4 regions of the Pseudoalteromonas sp. Angola-30 genome follow, and region 1 is predicted to be linked to each of the others. Evidence: predicted binding sites of a transcription regulator. Region 1 holds the regulator's gene; each other region holds the start of a gene.

Region 1 (4,697 bases):
CCCACACTTTTGCAGGGACTTTATCGCCCCCTCGGGCACATTTAATTACCACCGCCACAAAGAGTAACTGCGATAAACCAAAGGCAAACCCACCTATGCTTATGATTGCGTTAAAATCAGCAAACTGCAGGGCGTAATCGGGAATACGGCGCGGCATGCCTGCCAGCCCTACAAAATGCATAGGGAAAAACAATACATTTACGCTTACCAGCGACAACCAAAAGTGCCACTTAGCCAAGGCAATGTTGTACATGTTGCCCGTCCACTTAGGCAGCCAATAATAAGCCCCCGCCATAATCGAAAATATTGCCCCCGTAACTAACACGTAATGAAAGTGCGCCACCACAAAGTAAGTATCGTGATACTGAAAATCAGCAGGGGTTATAGCCAACATCAGCCCCGAAAAACCCCCTAAAGTAAACAGCACAATAAAGGCAATACTAAATAGCATGGGCACTTCAAAACTTATTGACCCTCGCCACATAGTGGCTACCCAGTTAAATACTTTTACCCCTGTAGGCACCGATATCAGCATGGTCGCGTACATAAAAAATAGCTCGCCAGCAACGGGCATACCGGTCGTAAACATATGATGTGCCCACACTATAAAGCTCAGTAATGCAATAGAGGAGGTTGCGTAAACCATTGAGGCATAACCAAATAGTTTTTTACGTGAGAATGTAGGCACTATGGTCGAAATAATACCAAAGGCGGGTAAAATCATGATGTACACTTCGGGATGGCCAAAAAACCAAAATATGTGCTGAAACATCACCGGATCGCCGCCGCCTGCCGCATCAAAAAAGCTGGTTCCAAAGTATTTATCGGTGAGCACCATAGTGACCGCTCCGGCCAATACGGGCATAACAGCAATTAATAAAAATGCGGTTATTAGCCATGTCCAAACAAATAATGGTAGTTTCATCCATGTCATGCCTGGGGCACGTAAATTAACAATGGTCACAATAACGTTTATTGCGCCCATAATTGAGCTAATCCCCATAATGTGCACTGCAAACACAAACATTGCGGTGTTGTCGTTACTGTACGTTGTTGAAAGCGGCGCATAGAACGTCCAGCCAAATGCGGGGCCGCCTCCAGGCATTAATAACGAGGCCAATAAAATTAAAAAAGCGAAGGGTAAAATCCAAAAGCTCCAGTTGTTCATTCTGGGCAGTGCCATATCTGGCGCGCCAATCATAAGCGGTACCATCCAGTTAGCAAGCCCTGTAAAGGCTGGCATTACAGCACCAAACACCATAATTAAACCGTGTACTGTGGTCATTTGGTTAAAAAAGTGTGGGTCTACCAATTGTAATCCTGGCTGAAATAACTCAGCCCGAATAACCATGGCCATTGCACCGCCAATTAAAAACATAGTCAGCGAAAAAATTAAGTACATGCTGCCAATATCTTTATGGTTTGTTGTGTATAACCAACGTTTAAAACCTTTGGCTGGGTGATGGCCGTGGTGAGCGTCATTGGCGTTAGGTTGTTCTACTATGCTACTCATTAGTTCGCCTCCGCATCAAGTGCTGCCTGAATTTCACTAGGTTGGATGACATCACCCGTTTCATTACCCCACGCATTACGTTTATAGGTAATTACCGCTGCAAGTTGTTTAATTGAGAGCTGCTTTGCAAATGCTTGCATTGCAGTTCCTGGGCGGCCATGAATCACTACATCAATGTGATCTTTTATATCACCCAAAACAATGGGGCTGCCTTTTAACGCAGGAAATACGCCCGGTAGCCCCATACCTGTAGGTTGATGACACGCAGCGCAACTTGCCATATACACTTGCTCACCTAGTGTCATTAGCTCTTCTTTAGGAATTGTTGTCTCAAGCAATGCTGCATCAGCAAGTGCGGCTTTTTGCTTAGCTTGCTTAGCATCTGCAAGCCATGCGTTAAAGTCCTCTTGCGATTTAGCTTCAACCACCACGGGCATAAAACCATGATCTTTACCGCACAGCTCTGCACACTGTCCTCGGTAAATACCTTCTTCGTTAATGTTGGTCCACGTTTCGTTGATAAACCCCGGATTGGCATCTTTTTTAACGGCAAAATCGGGTACCCACCAAGAGTGGATAACATCATCAGAGGTCATTAAAAAACGCACCTTTCGATTAATTGGCAGTACTAAAGGTTTATCAACCTCAAGTAAATAATTAGGGTTTTTATTAGCAAGGTTGGCTATTTCGTCTTGAGGGGTAGATAAAATAGAGTAAAACTCTACGTCTTCGCCCATATATTCATAATGCCACTTCCACTGTGACCCTGTAATTTTAATGGTTAAGTCAGCCTTACTGGCATCTTCCATCGCAATGAGGGTTTTAGTGGCAGGGATTGCCATGGCAATTAAAATAACAAACGGAATGGCAGTCCAAAGAATTTCTACTTTGGTACTTTCATGAAATTGGGCAGGAACTGCCCCTTTAGATTTACGGTGATGAATCAGTGCCCAAAACATTATTGCGAACACTATCACCCCAATCACACAACATATTAAAAATATGGTCATGTGTAGCTGATATACATTATTACTTATATCGGTTACGCCCTTGCGCATATTGTATTGGCTATTAGCCAGCACTTGCTGCGGGAACATAATCAACACAAGCCACAAGGTAGAGGTCAGTTTACCCATGTGACGGCTCCTTTGATGCTATTGCGAATGCAAAGCGAAGAGGCATACGGCTTAAACGCCAATTCGTTATTTTTATTTTTTAACCAATCTTATTTTTAATTGGTATCGCTAGGACAACAAAAGGTTTGTGTATATTGTGTGTTCTCATAACTAAAAAGCTGTGAGTTATTGTTAGTCCAGCACATTAATGATTAGCTAAAAAACGTACAACAAGCAAGTTTTAGTATAAAAAACAATCAAGTGATATTTTAAAATTGACTAAATGACGGCGTATTAAATTGTTATTTAACAGCCAAGATACGAGCAAAATTAAGGGATGTAACACGCCTAGGAAGATAAAAGTATGAGTGAAAAAAAGTTTACAGCCTAAATAATTTTAGGGCGCTTTGAGATGGTGGAAGGTTTGTTTTTAAAACAAAAATGCACACTAAAAAGTGCGCATTTATAGATATTGCTTAAAAATAGTTAAAAATTACATCCAGTCGGCATTTCTTATTACGCCAACGGCTAACCCTTCAATATTAAAAGATTCGTTTTCAAGGTCTACTTCAATTGGCGTAAACTCTTCGTTTTCGGCGTGTAATAATACTTTTCGGCCTGCTTTTTCTAGGCGTTTTACGGTTACGTCTTCATCTACTCGTGCAACCACAACTTGGCCGTTTTCTGCTGTTTGAGTACGGTGTACGGCAAGCAAGTCACCATCCATAATACCTATATCTTTCATACTCATGCCGTTAACACGCAATAAAAAGTCGGCGGCTGGTTTAAACATAAGTGGGTCTATTTTACAGTGACTCTCAACATGTTCTTGCGCCAAAATAGGCGAACCCGCTGCAACTCTACCTATTAATGGTAGACCTAGTTGCTCAGGCTCTTCTTCTTCAACCAATTGAATACCACGGCTTGCGCCTGGTTTCATTTTAATAACACCTTTTTTGGCAAGCGCTTTTAAGTGTTCTTCTGCGGCATTGGCACTTTTAAAACCGAGTGTTTGCGCAATTTCGGCACGTGTAGGAGGCATACCAGTGTCTTTAATAAAAACTTTTATTAGTTCGAGTATTTGAGCTTGGCGTTTAGTTAATGGTCGCATACAACTGGTTTTCCATACAGTACATTTAACTGTGAGTATATACAGTTAAATAAAAATCGCAAATTTAAATTGTGCTTTAAAATAGCTAAATACACCGCACCTGGATAAATTTTAGGTAATTACAGACGTTCAGTATTTAAAATGCTATAAATTTGCTTTCAATATAAAGGAGTAATTATGAGTATTTGGCATCAACCCATTACATTAGAGCTTTGCAAACAGTTAGATGAGGGAATAAACGGCCAAGGCACGCTAATGAAAACCATGGGCATAGAAATAACCGAAATAGGAGATGATTACCTAGTGGCTACCATGCCTGCTATTCCTGAGCATCATAACCCTATTGGTATGGTACATGGTGGCGCAAATGTGGTACTTGCCGAAACCATAGCAAGCTACGCCGCTAACTTTGTAGTGGACTTTACAAAATTTTATTGTGTTGGACAGGAAATTAGCGCCAGCCACTTAAAGGCCTCTCGAAATGGCACTTTAACCGCCGTTACTCGTGCATTTCATATTGGTAAGCGCAGCTCTGTATGGGAAATAAAAATAACCAATAGCCGCGGCGAGCTTTGCTGCGTATCAAAAATGACCGCAGCGGTTGTCGAGCGCAAATAGTTAACTATGGCTACTTTTCGATAGGGTAAATCGTTATTTCCATACCAGCGCCAATGGCAGATATACGTAGTAGTGTATCTGCATGTAGAGCTTGGTTAAAACACTTAGGTGACGTGCCCGACTCAAAGCCTATATCAAACGTTCTGCGCGAACAGCTTAGCCACTGCTTAAGCGCATTACGTGAACACGACTCTATTAATTCACATAAGTGGTTGATTGCTTTGTCTGGCGTGGTTATGTCACCTGAGGCTTCAATACGCGCCAATTGACGATATTCGTCTTTGTCATAATGCAAAACCATCGCGTTTTTCTTTAAGTCTGCCACTAGGGCGCTAATATC
Region 2 (4,697 bases), on a different contig from region 1:
TATCATTAAATCAAGGTAATTAGGAACGTAATGAAGAAAACATTCACGCTAAATCATGAGAAAATCAAATACCCTCGTATGGTTGATGCTGCAAAGCATGAAGTGAAAAAATATTTGAAAAGAGAGCGCAATAAAACGCTACCTGTTGAAGCTGATTACTGGGCGTTTGACTGTAAGTTTGGCACAAGTGCCGATGATGCCGAAGTTGTTCACGTAGCTGAAATTAACAACAAGATCAGCGAAATCGAAAAGCAGGCGCTTACTTCATTCTATGTTGAGATTTTAGCTAGACCTGCGCAGCGTGAATCGTTCGATCTAGATGATGATGAATAAACCAATAGCAATATTGTAGAAAATGGACCTAGATGGTCCATTTTTTGTTTATGGCAGTTATTAACATGTTTAGTGGTATAGAGTAGCGCTTAAATAAAAAGCTATTTTTATGCTAAGTGTTTAGCTTATTTTATACACTGTGACACTTTTTATATTTTTTACCGCTTGCACATGGGCAGGGGTCGTTTCTGGCAACTTTTATATCGGCGACCGGATTAATAATACCCTCTAAATAACGCCATTCACCGTTCTCTTTTATAAAGTCTGATTTCTCATCCAACTCACAATATAAGTTTTGGTAAAAATAATACGCGTTAAAGGCAACATAACCTCGCTCATCACTTTGCTGCGTATCGCGCACAACTAATTTTACAAAGCGGCAGCTATTAGCAAAGTCAGCAATTTCATTTACTGGGTTTTGTGCTTGTTTTTCTTTGGCGTAAGTTTTAAATACATAAGATGCATTTTTTAATGCATAAGCACTAAAGCGCGAACGCATTAGTTGCTCAGGTGTTGCTGGGGTTTTTATATCAAGATGATAAGGCTGGCAACAGTCGCCATAATTAAGCTGACTGTTGCATAAGCAAGCGCTAGTACTAGTTACACTCATAAAATACTAATTAACATAAATTAAAAATGTATTTTACCAAGCTTATTGAGTAAGTGATATTGCTGTAGTGCTGGTTTTTTTAGTAAAGCAAAATAGCTTAGCGCTTCTTTTGTTTAAATTAAGCGATAAATTAACAAGCTGCTGCTCACTTACTATATCGGTCCACGTAATAATGGCTGCAAAGTTACCATTATGAAGTGCTGAATTAAGCACATACTCTAAATTTACTAAATGCTTTTGTCTTATTACAAGCAGTTTGCTGGTATCTATAGAGCAGCTATCTAACAAGGCTTTACTAGGCACATGGTCGGGCGCAATCAGTAAGGTCCATGCGTTAGAGCTATTGTATTGGTGCAACACTTTTAGCATCTCAAACGTAGCAGAAATTTCATCTTCTACTTTTATTAAGTTTACCGACTCACTTTCATCATGTTGTTGGTAGCTTTTAACGGTTCTTACGGTAATTGGCTGTAGCATAGGTCTCACTCACTGGGTTTATATACAGTACATGTATACAGTAGTTTATACAGTTGTTGTGTGCAAGCGTTTTTTGTTATTTTTTATACAGTTAATGGTTTTAAAAAATAAAGAATAAAAATAACCATTTAAAAACAGTGGGTTATAATTCAAGCTGTGTAAGTGAAAGCTGAGGGTGTTTGCAGTACTGTATAAAGTGTAGCAGTGTTATACAGTACTTAAGGGATGGCTATACAGTTATTTTAGTGTGTTTTACAGTGCTTAGCTGTTAGCTATACAGTAGTTAGTCATTTTTTGGGATTAAGTGGGCAAACTGAATTTGGTGGATTTGCTCATACAAACTGGCTGCATAGCACTGAGCGTCTTTAAGACGCTTGGTGTCGATATATTTTCTTAAATCATCTAAAGCAGCGGTTGCCGGTTCATAGCCTTGGCTGCTGGCTAAACTTAACCATGCTGCTGCGTGAAATACGCTTTTTGGTACGCCTTGGCCTTTGACAAAAAATAACCCTAAATAAAACTGGGCGCGATGATTTCCGGCCATTGCGGCAAGGCGCATCCACTTAGCTGCCAACGGTGCTTGGTTATGCTTTAAATAATACAGTGCTTTGTTAAGTGTTGTTTGCTCACTTACATCACTATTGTTTTCAGCGCTGTGGTTTGTAGGCTGTGTTACAAAATCTAAAATATTGTTTAATTGCTGCTCTAAGTCTTGTCCGCTAGGCTGAGTCTTATTCATATATTTTCTTTTTTATAGTTTCTACGTCAACAGTTTAGTATATCGCAAGGTAAAATGTCCTGTTTATACTTAATTTTATGGTAAAATCACGTCACTTTTTACTATCACAAGTCTATTATGCTCGAAGCTCTATTTAAACTCCGCGAAAATAACTCCAATGTGCGACGCGAAAGCATTGCTGGAATCACTACTTTCATTACTATGGTTTACATTGTATTTGTAAACCCTGCAATGCTTGCGGAAGCAGGCATGGATCAAGGTGCTGCATTTGTTGCTACCTGTATTGCGGCTGCTATTGGCTGTTTTATTATGGGATTGTGGGCTAATTACCCTTTAGCACTTGCGCCGGGCATGGGTTTAAACGCATTTTTTACTTACGGTGTTGTACTGGGCATGGGTTATAGCTGGCAAGCTGCATTAGGTGCGGTATTTATGTCTGGTTGTATATTTTTAGTATTAAGTTTGTTTAAGGTCAGAGAGTGGATAATTAATGCTATCCCTCTGGTTTTAAAGCAGGCTATTGCCACTGGTATTGGTGCGTTTTTAGCGTTAATTGCGCTTAAAAATGCAGGCATTATTGTTTCAAGCCCAGCTACATTAGTACAGCTTGGCGATATTACTTCGGCAGGTCCTTTATTAGCTATTTTAAGCTTTTTTGTCATTGCTGCTTTGCTTTATCGTGATATAAAAAGCGGCGTACTTATTAGCATTTTGCTAGTAACGGGCATTGCGTTAAGCCTCGACTTAGTTGAGTACCACGGCGTAATGTCAATGCCACCGTCTATTTTACCTACCTTCATGCAACTTGATTTTGCAGCGGCCTTTGAGCTTTCTATGCTGAGTGTAATTTTTGCGTTTTTGTTTGTTGATTTATTTGATACATCAGGCACGTTAGTTGCGGTAACTCAAAAAGCAGGCTTAGCCGATGAAAAAGGCAATATGCCACGTTTAGGGCGTGCTTTAAGTGCAGATAGTACAGCTACTATTGCAGGTGCAATGTTAGGTACTTCTACCACTACTTCTTATATTGAGTCTGTGGCCGGTGTATCGGTTGGTGGGCGTACTGGCTTAACAGCTGTTGTTGTGGGTATATGCTTTTTACTAATGATGTTTTTTGCGCCGCTTGCGCAAATGGTGCCGGCTTATGCAACAGCGGGTGCTATTTTATACGTTGCGGTATTAATGCTGCAAAACCTTAAGTTTGTAAACTGGGATGACATGAGCGATGCAATTCCGGTAAGTGTAGTACTGCTTATGACGCCACTTACATTCTCTATTGCGCACGGTATTGCTCTTGGTTTTATATCGTATACTGCGGTTAAAGTACTGTGTGGTAAACGCGATCAGGTTAGTATTAGCGTGTGGATTTTAACAGCGTTATTTATTATCAAGTTTGCATTTTTATCATAATAGCTAATACCCATTCTTTTAGCTAAGAGGCTTAGTTTGAGGGTGGGTAAACATTTATTATTTAGTGGCTATTACTCATTGCCACTGCATTGTTATACCTTGCGTATCTATGTTGTGGTAAATGAGCGTTTATAACGTAGTTAGCGCTAGGTAGTGCCTCAAAATACGTAAGTATTTACCCATTGGTAAAAACAAAAAAGCCCATACATTATGTATGGGCTTTCTTTTGGGTATTTAAAATTACCATTTCTTTTTAGGTGCAAATAATACGTCTAAGTCATCTTGCTCTGCTTCTGCTTTTTTCTTCAGGGCAGTGGCGTTTGATGCTTTTAGTTCTGTGCTTATTTCTTCTAAATAGGCTTCAACTTCTTGGCGTTTTGCGTTTACGTATTCATCAGAATAGGTAACGGCACTAAGTGTTGCATAGGCTTTTTCAAAATATTGCCTAGCAGAGCCCACCATGCTCGCTGAACGAGCAGATAAACCGCGTTTAATTTGGCTTTCTATGTTGATTCTAAGTTGTAACTTTTCTAGGCGCTTATCTTCTGCTGCAAATACTTGGCTATCTACACGGCCTTTACTGTGCTCAGAGCGCATAATAACTCTAAGCTTTTTTATGCCCTGAATTAACGAGACTAACTGCTTATCGTTACTTGGTAACGATAAATTGTCGCTGCTATTACCTTGTACTGCACCACTTAGCTTTTCTTTAGCTTCGTTCATTCTGCTTTTTAATGCTTTAGAATTAGGTGAATGGTTCACCATAGCGTTAAGTGCTTCGTAACATCTACGTTGTAAAACGCGTATAATGTTTTCAGAAAGCGGAATATTAGCGCTATTCATAAGTGCTTCTTCGGTTTCTTCAATTATCGCTTTTTGTTTTGTTAATTCTTTGCGACGTTCAATTTCTTGCTTTTCTTTATGCTGCTGTACAGCGCTTACCCACAGTGCAATCACTATCAGTGCCACTATAAGCACAATTATAATCGAAACGATCATGGCTTAATTCTCGGATTCATAATCTATTTTTTTATATTACATCAAATATATGCTTTGAGGGTAGCTTTGCGCTGATTAACTTAAAAATATGTTAAAAATTAGATATAAGAATAATGTATTATAAGTTGA
Region 3 (4,697 bases), on a different contig from region 1:
CGATGTTACGACCAAGTGGTAAGTCGTTCACTACTTGGTGACGTACGTTACCTTCCTCATCGATTAGGAAAGAGCCACGAAATGCAACGCCCGCTTCAGGGTGCTCAACGTCGTATGCTTTACAAATTTCGTGCTTAACGTCTGCAACTAGTGCGTATTGAACTTTACCAATACCGCCGTCTGCTACAGCAGTGTTACGCCATGCGTTGTGTGAGAATTGTGAATCGATAGAAACACCAATTACTTCTACGCCACGCTTTTGGAATTCTTCGTAACGCTTATCAAATGCGATAAGTTCTGAAGGACATACAAACGTGAAATCTAGTGGGTAAAAGAAGATTACTGCTTTTTTACCTTTAATTGTTTCATGAAGGTTATAGCTATCTACAATTTCACCATTACCTAGTACAGCTGCAGCGGTAAAGTCTGGTGCCTGGCGGCCTACTAATACACCCATTTTATTCTCCAAATATTTTGAGTTTGTTGTCGATTGCATACGCAATGCTGATACTTATATGGGCGCTAAAAATAAAAAAACAATAGCGCCAACACATAATTACGTGGCATTTTAAATTTAATAAGGAAAAAAGAACAATCGTATTTAGCGATGTGCACAATCGAAAATACCGAACAGATATTAAAACTTTATTACGCCTATAAAAAAACCTGCATTTGCAGGTTTTAAAAATGGGTTAATCCATGATATCGGAAGGCATATCGCCTTTAATATTTTGCCAGATTTCACCGGTTTGATGGCCAAACTTACGCATCATTGAAATCGCGCCATCATGCTCACGGTTTTCAGCCAATACTGTTAGGTCTTTATAAAATTGACGTGCTAACTGGCGAGTGCCTGCGTCTGAGAAATAATGACAACCAATTTTAAAGTAAAACCCTCTAAAACCGTTAAGTATAAGTACGTATATGCGGTTATTACCAGCGACAGCTAATTCGTGGTGTACTTTGTAATCGTAATCTGCAAAAGCTTGCGCAGTGTCTTCAAGTTCATCGCTTTTTGATAAAATCTCAATAACACGCTCAGGGTTAAGCTTTATCGCTGCACGGGTATAAATAGCACTAATATTAGTACGTGCAGATAATAACTGATCGGTCAGCTCTGGCATTTTGTCTTCATCTAAGCGCGCCAGCGTTTCGAGTATGTTTAAACCCGATGTTTCCCAAAAGTTATTCACTCTGGTTGGCTTGCCGTGCTGAATAGTTAGCCAGCCATCGCGTGCTAAACGTTGCAGTACTTCACGTAAGGTTGTTCTGGTTACACCAATTAACTCAGAAAGCTCACGCTCTGCAGGTAGAATTGAACCTGGAGGGAAATCGCCGTTCCAGATAGATTCAACTATATACTCTTCAGCAAATCCTGCTGGGCTTTTAGCTTTAAAAATTCTCATTCAATTCCCACTCGAATTAATCACAACTCATCGTTTTATACGAATAACTGACAGATTGTACCAGATGAAATATAACTAACAAGTAAACTCGTTGATATAAGTGCCAACCAACCGCTGAAAATTTCGCAATAGTAAATAATAAAATTCAACATGCTTAAATTAGGCCTAATTCGCTAAATAAATTAACCCTATTCATAGTAGGTACATTAATACTATTGCTGTTTTTGCTTCACCATTGCATTACTACAATAATTCCCGTGTGCGGCAGCAAGTACATTCAAAATATTGCATACAGCAGAGCCTGTTAACTGTAACGTTTAATCAAGCCTTTTTAGCGAACCAATCTTATATTACATGTTTACTTAGCAAAAAAGCTTAACCTTTCCCTAAATAGGATTGCCCATAACCGCTTATTAATTTCATCTTAAAAAAAGCCACTTCGGTAGCTTTTTTACCCTTTTTGTTGCTCGTTACTTTATCCTAGTACATAATTCAACGTCTTATTTCAATGCGGATTTTTTATGAACTGGCTAGCACAACTCCCTACTCAACGTACTCCATGGCTACTATTTACAGGCATTGTATTTTTATTAGAAGTCACCGCACTGTTTTTTCAATACCAGATGGGCCTTGCTCCATGCATTATGTGTATTTACCAGCGAACTGCGGTATTAGGCTTATTAGGGGCAGGCATTATTGGCGCAACTAAACCACAAAGTAAATTAGTACGCGCTATCGCTTATTTAGTGTGGGATGTATCAAGTGTGTGGGGTTACTTTATTGCGCGTGAGCACATTGAAATGCAAACAACCACCGATCCCTTTGCGTTTAGCTGTGAGTTTGAGCCAAACTTTCCTTCATTTATGCCATTGCATGAATGGATCCCAAGCTTTTTTCAAGCCACAGGGGATTGCGGTAATATCGATTGGCAATTTGCGGGATTAAGTATGCCAGCATGGATGGAAATACTATTTGCGTTATTTACTATCACGCTTTTTGTAATTGTTACCACTCGCTTACTTACTAAAAAGACTATTTAATATGTTTACGTTTTTTACCAGTCAGCTGCCTGAACTAAAGCACCTTAAAGTGAGGCAGCGACAAGCCGTTGTTGCTATTGCGCTAAGTATGCTACCTGCTACCGATAGAGTGTTATTAAGAATAGTAAAGCTGATATTGCTCAGCCCATTGTTTTTATTATTTACTGTTTTTAAAGGGTGGGAACTCATTCCCTTTTTAATTTTAGGTGGCCTGTGTTACCCGCTTTTAACCACCCCGATTGAAATAAACTTCGCTAAAAAATATTTAGCCAAAGCACTTGAGCAGTATTCACAGGGCGCTTAGCGCCCTGCCTATTATAAAGACACTTTTCCTTCTAGTTTAGCTACAAGCTTTTTACCTATTCCTTTTACGTTAGCTAAATCGCTCAGCTGGGCAAATTCGCCATTTTCAACCCTGTAATCAACAATAGCCTGCGCTTTTTTCTTACCAATTCCAGGCAACTTGGCCAGCATTTCTGAGTCGGCACTATTAATATTAATAACTGGCGCTTGCGGCATTTCAACCATAGGCTTATCTTCAACAGGGTTAGCGTGGGTAAACGCGCTAAAGCTTAAAAAGCTAATAATAAGTAGCGTTAATAGATTTTTCATTTGTTATTCCTTATTTTTGTTTATACCAAAGCGTTATAGTTAAACTGCTAATTTGGCTTTAAACATGTGCTTAATTTTTATTTGAGGAAATAATGTTAAATAAGGAGCAACGCGCATCACTTATATTATTTCCAGTGCATAATCACCTAAATCCGAAAACCTAAAATGCAGCTGGTACAACAAGTGATTGCTTAACTAAAGTAAAGTTACGCTTTTTTGTCAAATTGATGACAAGCTAAAAATGCACCGAATGCTTGCAATTTTACACACAAACATTTACTGTATATAAAAACAGTGACCTACAGGTCAGTAACCACATTACCACGCAATCAAGCAGGAGAGATCATGGCTGTTGTTGTTAAATATGTTGTAGAACGAAACGGAGTTGAGCGAATGACGTTTACTACTAAAAAAGAAGCGGATGCCTATGACAAAATGCTCGATATAGCAGAATCGCTTGAAGTAATGCTGGAAAAAGTAGATGTGCCACTGAGCGAGCAACAGGTTGAATCGCTTGCGCTTGAAATTGCAAAGAGTAAAGATGACTTTATGGCGGTGTTAAAAGGCGCAAAAGAACCCACAACAAAAAGTACAGCTAAAGCTAAAAAAGCCGACAACGTAGCATCAATAAAAGATAACGACGAACAACAAGCTAGCTAATTTGTGACTATTTTAAATAAAGGGCTGCTACTAAATAGCAGCCCTTTTTTATTAATTTTTGAACAGTTACAAATTTTTTCTGGCTTTTTAGACTGAAATTGATACATTAATCCGGTTAATAGCGAGTGTTTATGTGCCATGTCAGTATTTATTAAGTCTTTTTACCAAAAATTTTTCCCAGCCCGTCAGTTGCTTATTCGTCAAAATGGCGAAGTTAAGCATGTTGTTTTGGCACCTTGGTTTCAGCTTTTTACAGTACTGCTTATTTTAGGCACTATTACTTGGGTCGGTATTTCTAGTTTTCGTGTTTATAGCCAAACAAATAAAATTACCGACATAGAACAAAGCCAAATTGACAAACAACAAGCGTGGCAAAAACAGGTCCAAGAACAAAAAGCACTGCACGCTAAGCAATTAGAACAACTTGCTGTACTAGAGCAAAAGCAAGCACTTTTGCAAGGTATGATTGAATCCCTCCCCGCATCTATTAGTAAAGAGACAATAAAACTAGAAGAACAACTTGAGTCGCCTGTTAATCAAGACAAAGGCGAGTTTCATGAACCACTTGTAGATGAAGAGCCGAAAGACAAACATGCGAGCCTTCTAACGCCAATCACTTTTGCCGCACGTTACGAGCGCTTAAATAAATACTACGAGCACAATTTTGCGCTTATTGATGCGCAAATTAATAAACGCCATGATGCAATTTTAGCGATGTTAAAAGGCGCAGGCTTAGAATCAGCCCTTGAACAACATTTAGCACTGGGCGCACAAACCAGTGCGCAAGGTGGCCCGTTAGATGTATTTGACGAAACTAAAATACCAGGGCAGTTTTTAGCCATTGTTGATAAGCTATTATTACTTAACAACCTTGAAAACTTTTTAACAGAGCTGCCTAACTCACTGCCCTTGCCTGCGGCTAAATACTATATTTCGAGCAACTTTGGGTTACGTAAAGATCCGATGAACAACCGCCGCG
Region 4 (4,697 bases), on a different contig from region 1:
AGCGACACGTTTGCCTCGCAAAATGATTAAGTGTTATTGCAAATTGGTATTACATTTAGCAGAGGAAGTAGCCCGCTACATTTACTGTAACAGGCTAAAGAGGGGTTAATCTTGTTTCGGGAGTAAACCAAAGTGATGATACGCATTGTCTGACACAATTCGCCCGCGCGGTGTGCGCTGTATAAAACCTTGCTGAATTAAAAACGGCTCAATCACATCTTCAATGGTTTCTTTTTCTTCGCCTATGGCGGCGGCTAAATTATCTAGCCCTACAGGCCCACCCATAAATTTTTCGATAATGGCAAGTAAGTATTTACGGTCCATGTAATCAAACCCGCTTTTATCTACGTCAATCATATCAAGGGCAAGCTCGGCAACGGAGGCATTTACTGTACCATCTGATTTTACTTGCGTGTAATCGCGCACACGGCGCAATAAGCGGTTAGCTATACGCGGTGTGCCTCGTGAGCGTTTTGCAATTTCGGTAGCGCCATCGTCGCACATTTGTAAATCTAGGTAATGTGCAGAGCGCCCCACTATATGCGATAAGTCAGCTACTGAGTAAAACTCTAAGCGCTGCACTATACCAAAACGGTCTCTAAGTGGTGAGGTAAGTGAGCCTGCGCGTGTTGTCGCGCCAATAAGCGTAAACGGCGGTAAGTCTAATTTAATAGAGCGTGCAGCGGGGCCTTCACCAATCATAATATCGAGTTGGTAATCTTCCATTGCGGGGTAAAGTATTTCTTCAACTTGCGGGCTGAGTCTGTGTATTTCATCAATAAACAGCACATCGCCTTCTTCAAGGTTGGTAAGCAATGCAGCAAGGTCGCCGGCTTTTTCAAGTACTGGGCCTGAGGTGGTTTTAATACTTACATTAAGCTCATTGGCAACAATATTAGCAAGTGTAGTTTTACCTAAGCCCGGCGGGCCAAATATTAATAGATGATCGAGCGCTTCACCGCGGCTTCGCGCTGCCTCTATAAATATTTCCATTTGCTGCTTAACATGCGGCTGACCTTTGTAGTCGGCTAAAAGCTTGGGCCTTATTGCGCGGTCTATGGTGTCTTCGTTGGTTTTTTCGCTCGCGTCAATTAAACGATCAGCTTCAATCATGGGTTACTCACAACATTGATTTTAAAGATTCTTTAATAAGAACCTCAGTAGACATATCGGGTTTACTTACCGATTTTACTGCTTTTTGCGCCTGTGGCAATTTATAACCAAGCGCAACAAGTGCCGATACGGCATCGTCTGCGGCATTATTGGCAATTGTTGCTTCGCTAGGAGGCTCTATAACGGCATTATCGCTATATGGCGTAAATAAGTCGTTACCCCAATCTTTTAAGCGGTCTTTCATTTCTAGCACTAAACGCTCAGCGGTTTTTTTACCCACACCCGGTAATTTAACTAATGTTGTGGCATCTTCGTTGTTAACGCAACTAACAAATTGTTGCGCCGACATGCCCGATAAAATAGCTAAGCCTAGTTTAGGGCCCACACCATTTGCTTTTAATAGTTCTCTGAAAAGCGCGCGCTCGGTTTTATTATTAAAGCCAAATAATAGTTGTGCGTCTTCGCGTACTACAAAGTGCGTGTACACTATGGCGTTTTCGCCAATATTGGGTAAGTCGTAAAAACAGGTCATGGGCATTTGTACTTCGTAGCCTACGCCGCTTACTTCTAATAAAATTTCGGGCGGCTGCTTTTCAACTAAAATGCCATTTAAACGGCCAATCATATTTATTTCCTTAAACGTCCTCTAACGGTTTTGCTTGCGCTACCCGCTAGTTTTATTAAATTTTGTTCTGAGTGCGCATGGCAAATTGCAATGGCAAGCGCATCGGCCGCATCGGCTTGCGGTGTGCCAGGTAATTTTAAAATATTTTTTACCATGTGTTGCACTTGCGATTTATCGGCGCCGCCATTGCCTACCACGGCTTGTTTAATTTGCCGTGCTGAGTATTCAAATACGGGTAAGTCGGCCATAGAGGCTCCCACTATGGCGGCTCCTCGGGCTTGGCCAAGTTTTAGCGCGGCATCCGGGTTATGCGCCATAAATACTTTTTCTATGGCAAAGGTTTCGGGGGAGAACTGCTCTATTATTTGCGTGATCCCTTGGTAGATCATTTTTAATCGTATGGGGAACTCATGCTCGGCTAATTTAATGCACCCGCTTCCTAAATAGGTAAATTTAGCGCCTTGATGCGCAACCACACCATAACCGGTTAAACGCGAACCTGGGTCTATCCCTAAAATAATGGCCAAACAGCACACTCATTATTGTTATTTTTCAATAACGGTAATAATGCCAGAGCACTGTATAAATTACCAGTGGCGAGTAAAAACAAAAACGCCCGCAACTTAGTGCGGGCGTTTAGCGTTAAAAGTATAGCTTAGGCTAAAGCACGTACTAAGCCTTGGGTATTTTGTTTAAGTTTACGGGCAATCATAAAGTAGCCAAGCGCGGCTACAAACACCCCGCCCGACACTGGCCCTATTAGCCAAATTGTTGGGTGCAACTTACCGGCTAAGTCAAACATTTGCTGCTGAACAATCAGCAAGGCTACATCACTAAATAATGCAGCTACAAACCCGGCTAAGCCACCTAATAGCAAAAACTCATAAAGCGTCGCATTTTTAATTAGCCGCCCTTTGGCGCCTAACGTTCGCAGTATTACTATTTCTTGCATTCGCTCACCAAGGCTCGCTTGCACCTGAGATATAAGCACTAATGCACCACACAACACCACAATAGCAAGCACAAAGCCAATAGCTAACGACACCTGCTCAATGGTTGATTGTATTTGCTTAACAAAGTTATCTACATCGATAGCGGTAATGGTTGGATAAGTGCGCAGTAACTGGCTAAACGCTTTCTTTTGATCTGGCTCTATACGCACAGATGAAATATACGTTGCCGGAAAATCTTTTAGTACATCGGGGCTTAAAATAATAAAAAAGTTAGGTTTTAGCGTAGCCCAGTTTACTTTACGCACACTAGTAATTTTGGCGTCAAATGATTGCGCACCAATTAAAAATGTTAAGGTGTCGCCTATTTCTACGTCTAGGCGCTCCAACATAGACTCCTCAACCGATGCCTCACCCACTGCGCCTTCGCCAAACCACTGGCCTTGCACAATTTCGTTTTGAGCAGGCACATTATCAAGCCAGGTTAGGTTAAGCTCACGGCCAATGCCTGAGCGCGCTTCTTCATCTTTTTTCTCGTTATCTTGCAACGACACTTTACGCGCCACAAGCTCGCCATTTACCGCATTTACTCGCCCACGAATGGTTGGATAAAAATCCGAAACTAAAATATCGTTCTCTGCTAGGTAATTATTTACAGGCTCTAGTTCGTTTTGCGTAATATTAACTAAAAATGCATTAGGTGCATCGGCGGGTAATTGAGACTGCCAATCTGAGATCATGTCGTTTTTAAGCACAATCAAAAACAATAGCAATTTAATCGCCAACGAAAAGCTAATAAGCTGCACCGCATTTACGTTGGCACGCTTTTGTATAGAAGCAATAGCTAACGACCAACTGTTGCCTGGTTTTAAGCCTAATTTACGGCCACCGCCAAATATTAATTTTGAAATAACAAATAAAACCGCAATCAAAGCAAGCGTAGAGACAAATAAAATAAGCGTTATTTTAATGTTATTACTAAATAACCACATTAATAAAAACACCGTAAGCGCGCTTAAACCTAAGTGCACACGGCTTACGGCTAGTCTGTCGCCTAAATTACGGCGCAATACTCTAAGCGGTGGAATATCAAATAAATCAAGCAGTGGCTTAATAGAGAACATAACTGCACATATAACGCCTGTGCTAATGGCCACCAGCCAAGGTTTAAACCCGGCGGCAGGTAAGCTCATATCCATGCTTTTTGCTAAATAACCAGTGGCTATTTCTTGCAAACCGTAACCTATGGCTAATCCCACAATAACCGCTAAAGCACACACCATGAGTAAGTGCATAAAATATATTTTACGGATTAATGCACGGCTTCCGCCAAGCGTTTTCATCATTGCTACGGGGTCGTATTGGCGCTCACAATAACGCTTTGCCGACACAGCAATAGCAACCGTAGCCAAAATAATACCCAGCAAACCGGCCAGTAATAAAAAGCTTTCTGCACGGTTTAAGCTATTTGATATGGGCGATTGCCTATCTTTTACGCCATACCAACGTTGGTTTTCCGCCATTTGCGGCTTTAACCATTCATAAAACCGCGTTATATCTGATTCATCGCCTGCGTAGAGTTGGCGGTAGTTTACTCGGCTGCCAGGTTGAATAACCTCAGTTTTTGCAACATCAGCAATATTTATAAGCACTCTGCGGCTGCTCGAAAATACATTAAACGGCGCATCTGGCTCTTCAACCACCACTTTTTCCACATTAAATACTTCTGCTCCTAGCTCTACTTGGCTGCCAATATCAATATTTAAGCTGTAAAAAACCGATTCACTTAGCCACACATTGCCAGGCTTCGGACCGCTCTGCGCTACTTGTGTTTCACCAAGCAACGATGATTTTACTTTTAACTCGCCTTTTAACGGGTATTCGTTAGACGCCGCTTTTACTGAGGTAAATTGCATCTCGTCGTTGGCAAATAACATGGTATCAAAGTAGATCATTTGCGCAGTTTGTAAGTTTTCTTGTTTGGCTTTGCTAATAAACGCCGTATCTAG

The links. Region 1 encodes LexA, which represses DNA repair genes until DNA is damaged. Its sites were predicted from a motif close to TACTGTATNNNNATACAGTA; they were not measured.
Region 2: PSH54_RS13805 (SulA-like leucine-rich domain-containing protein) is a predicted target of LexA. The motif match lies at 1,444-1,463, and genes of this name have one in related genera.
Region 3: PSH54_RS05930 (YebG family protein) is a predicted target of LexA. The motif match lies at 3,336-3,355, and genes of this name have one in related genera.
Region 4: ruvC (crossover junction endodeoxyribonuclease RuvC) is a predicted target of LexA. The motif match lies at 2,315-2,334, and genes of this name have one in related genera.

Annotation. Positions count from the first base shown of each region.
Region 1 covers NZ_JAQREI010000014.1:76,142-80,838, forward strand. The annotation lists gene ctaD (cytochrome c oxidase subunit I) at 1-1,513, opposite strand, end outside; gene coxB (cytochrome c oxidase subunit II) at 1,513-2,649, opposite strand; gene lexA (transcriptional repressor LexA) at 3,122-3,739, opposite strand; gene PSH54_RS15710 (PaaI family thioesterase) at 3,917-4,357, shown strand; gene PSH54_RS15715 (hypothetical protein) at 4,368-4,697, opposite strand, start outside.
Region 2 covers NZ_JAQREI010000011.1:41,424-46,120, reverse strand. The annotation lists gene PSH54_RS13815 (DUF6172 family protein) at 31-333, shown strand; gene PSH54_RS13810 (YchJ family protein) at 464-943, opposite strand; gene PSH54_RS13805 (SulA-like leucine-rich domain-containing protein) at 986-1,420, opposite strand; gene PSH54_RS13800 (tetratricopeptide repeat protein) at 1,704-2,159, opposite strand; gene PSH54_RS13795 (NCS2 family permease) at 2,277-3,569, shown strand; gene PSH54_RS13790 (hypothetical protein) at 3,810-4,568, opposite strand.
Region 3 covers NZ_JAQREI010000003.1:137,272-141,968, reverse strand. The annotation lists gene PSH54_RS05955 (peroxiredoxin) at 1-457, opposite strand, end outside; gene fadR (fatty acid metabolism transcriptional regulator FadR) at 693-1,406, opposite strand; gene dsbB (disulfide bond formation protein DsbB) at 1,928-2,446, shown strand; gene PSH54_RS05940 (DUF6170 family protein) at 2,448-2,750, shown strand; gene PSH54_RS05935 (ComEA family DNA-binding protein) at 2,762-3,058, opposite strand; gene PSH54_RS05930 (YebG family protein) at 3,404-3,718, shown strand; gene PSH54_RS05925 (M23 family metallopeptidase) at 3,857-4,697, shown strand, end outside.
Region 4 covers NZ_JAQREI010000004.1:29,548-34,244, reverse strand. The annotation lists gene ruvB (Holliday junction branch migration DNA helicase RuvB) at 106-1,113, opposite strand; gene ruvA (Holliday junction branch migration protein RuvA) at 1,121-1,738, opposite strand; gene ruvC (crossover junction endodeoxyribonuclease RuvC) at 1,741-2,265, opposite strand; gene PSH54_RS07265 (ABC transporter permease) at 2,394-4,697, opposite strand, start outside.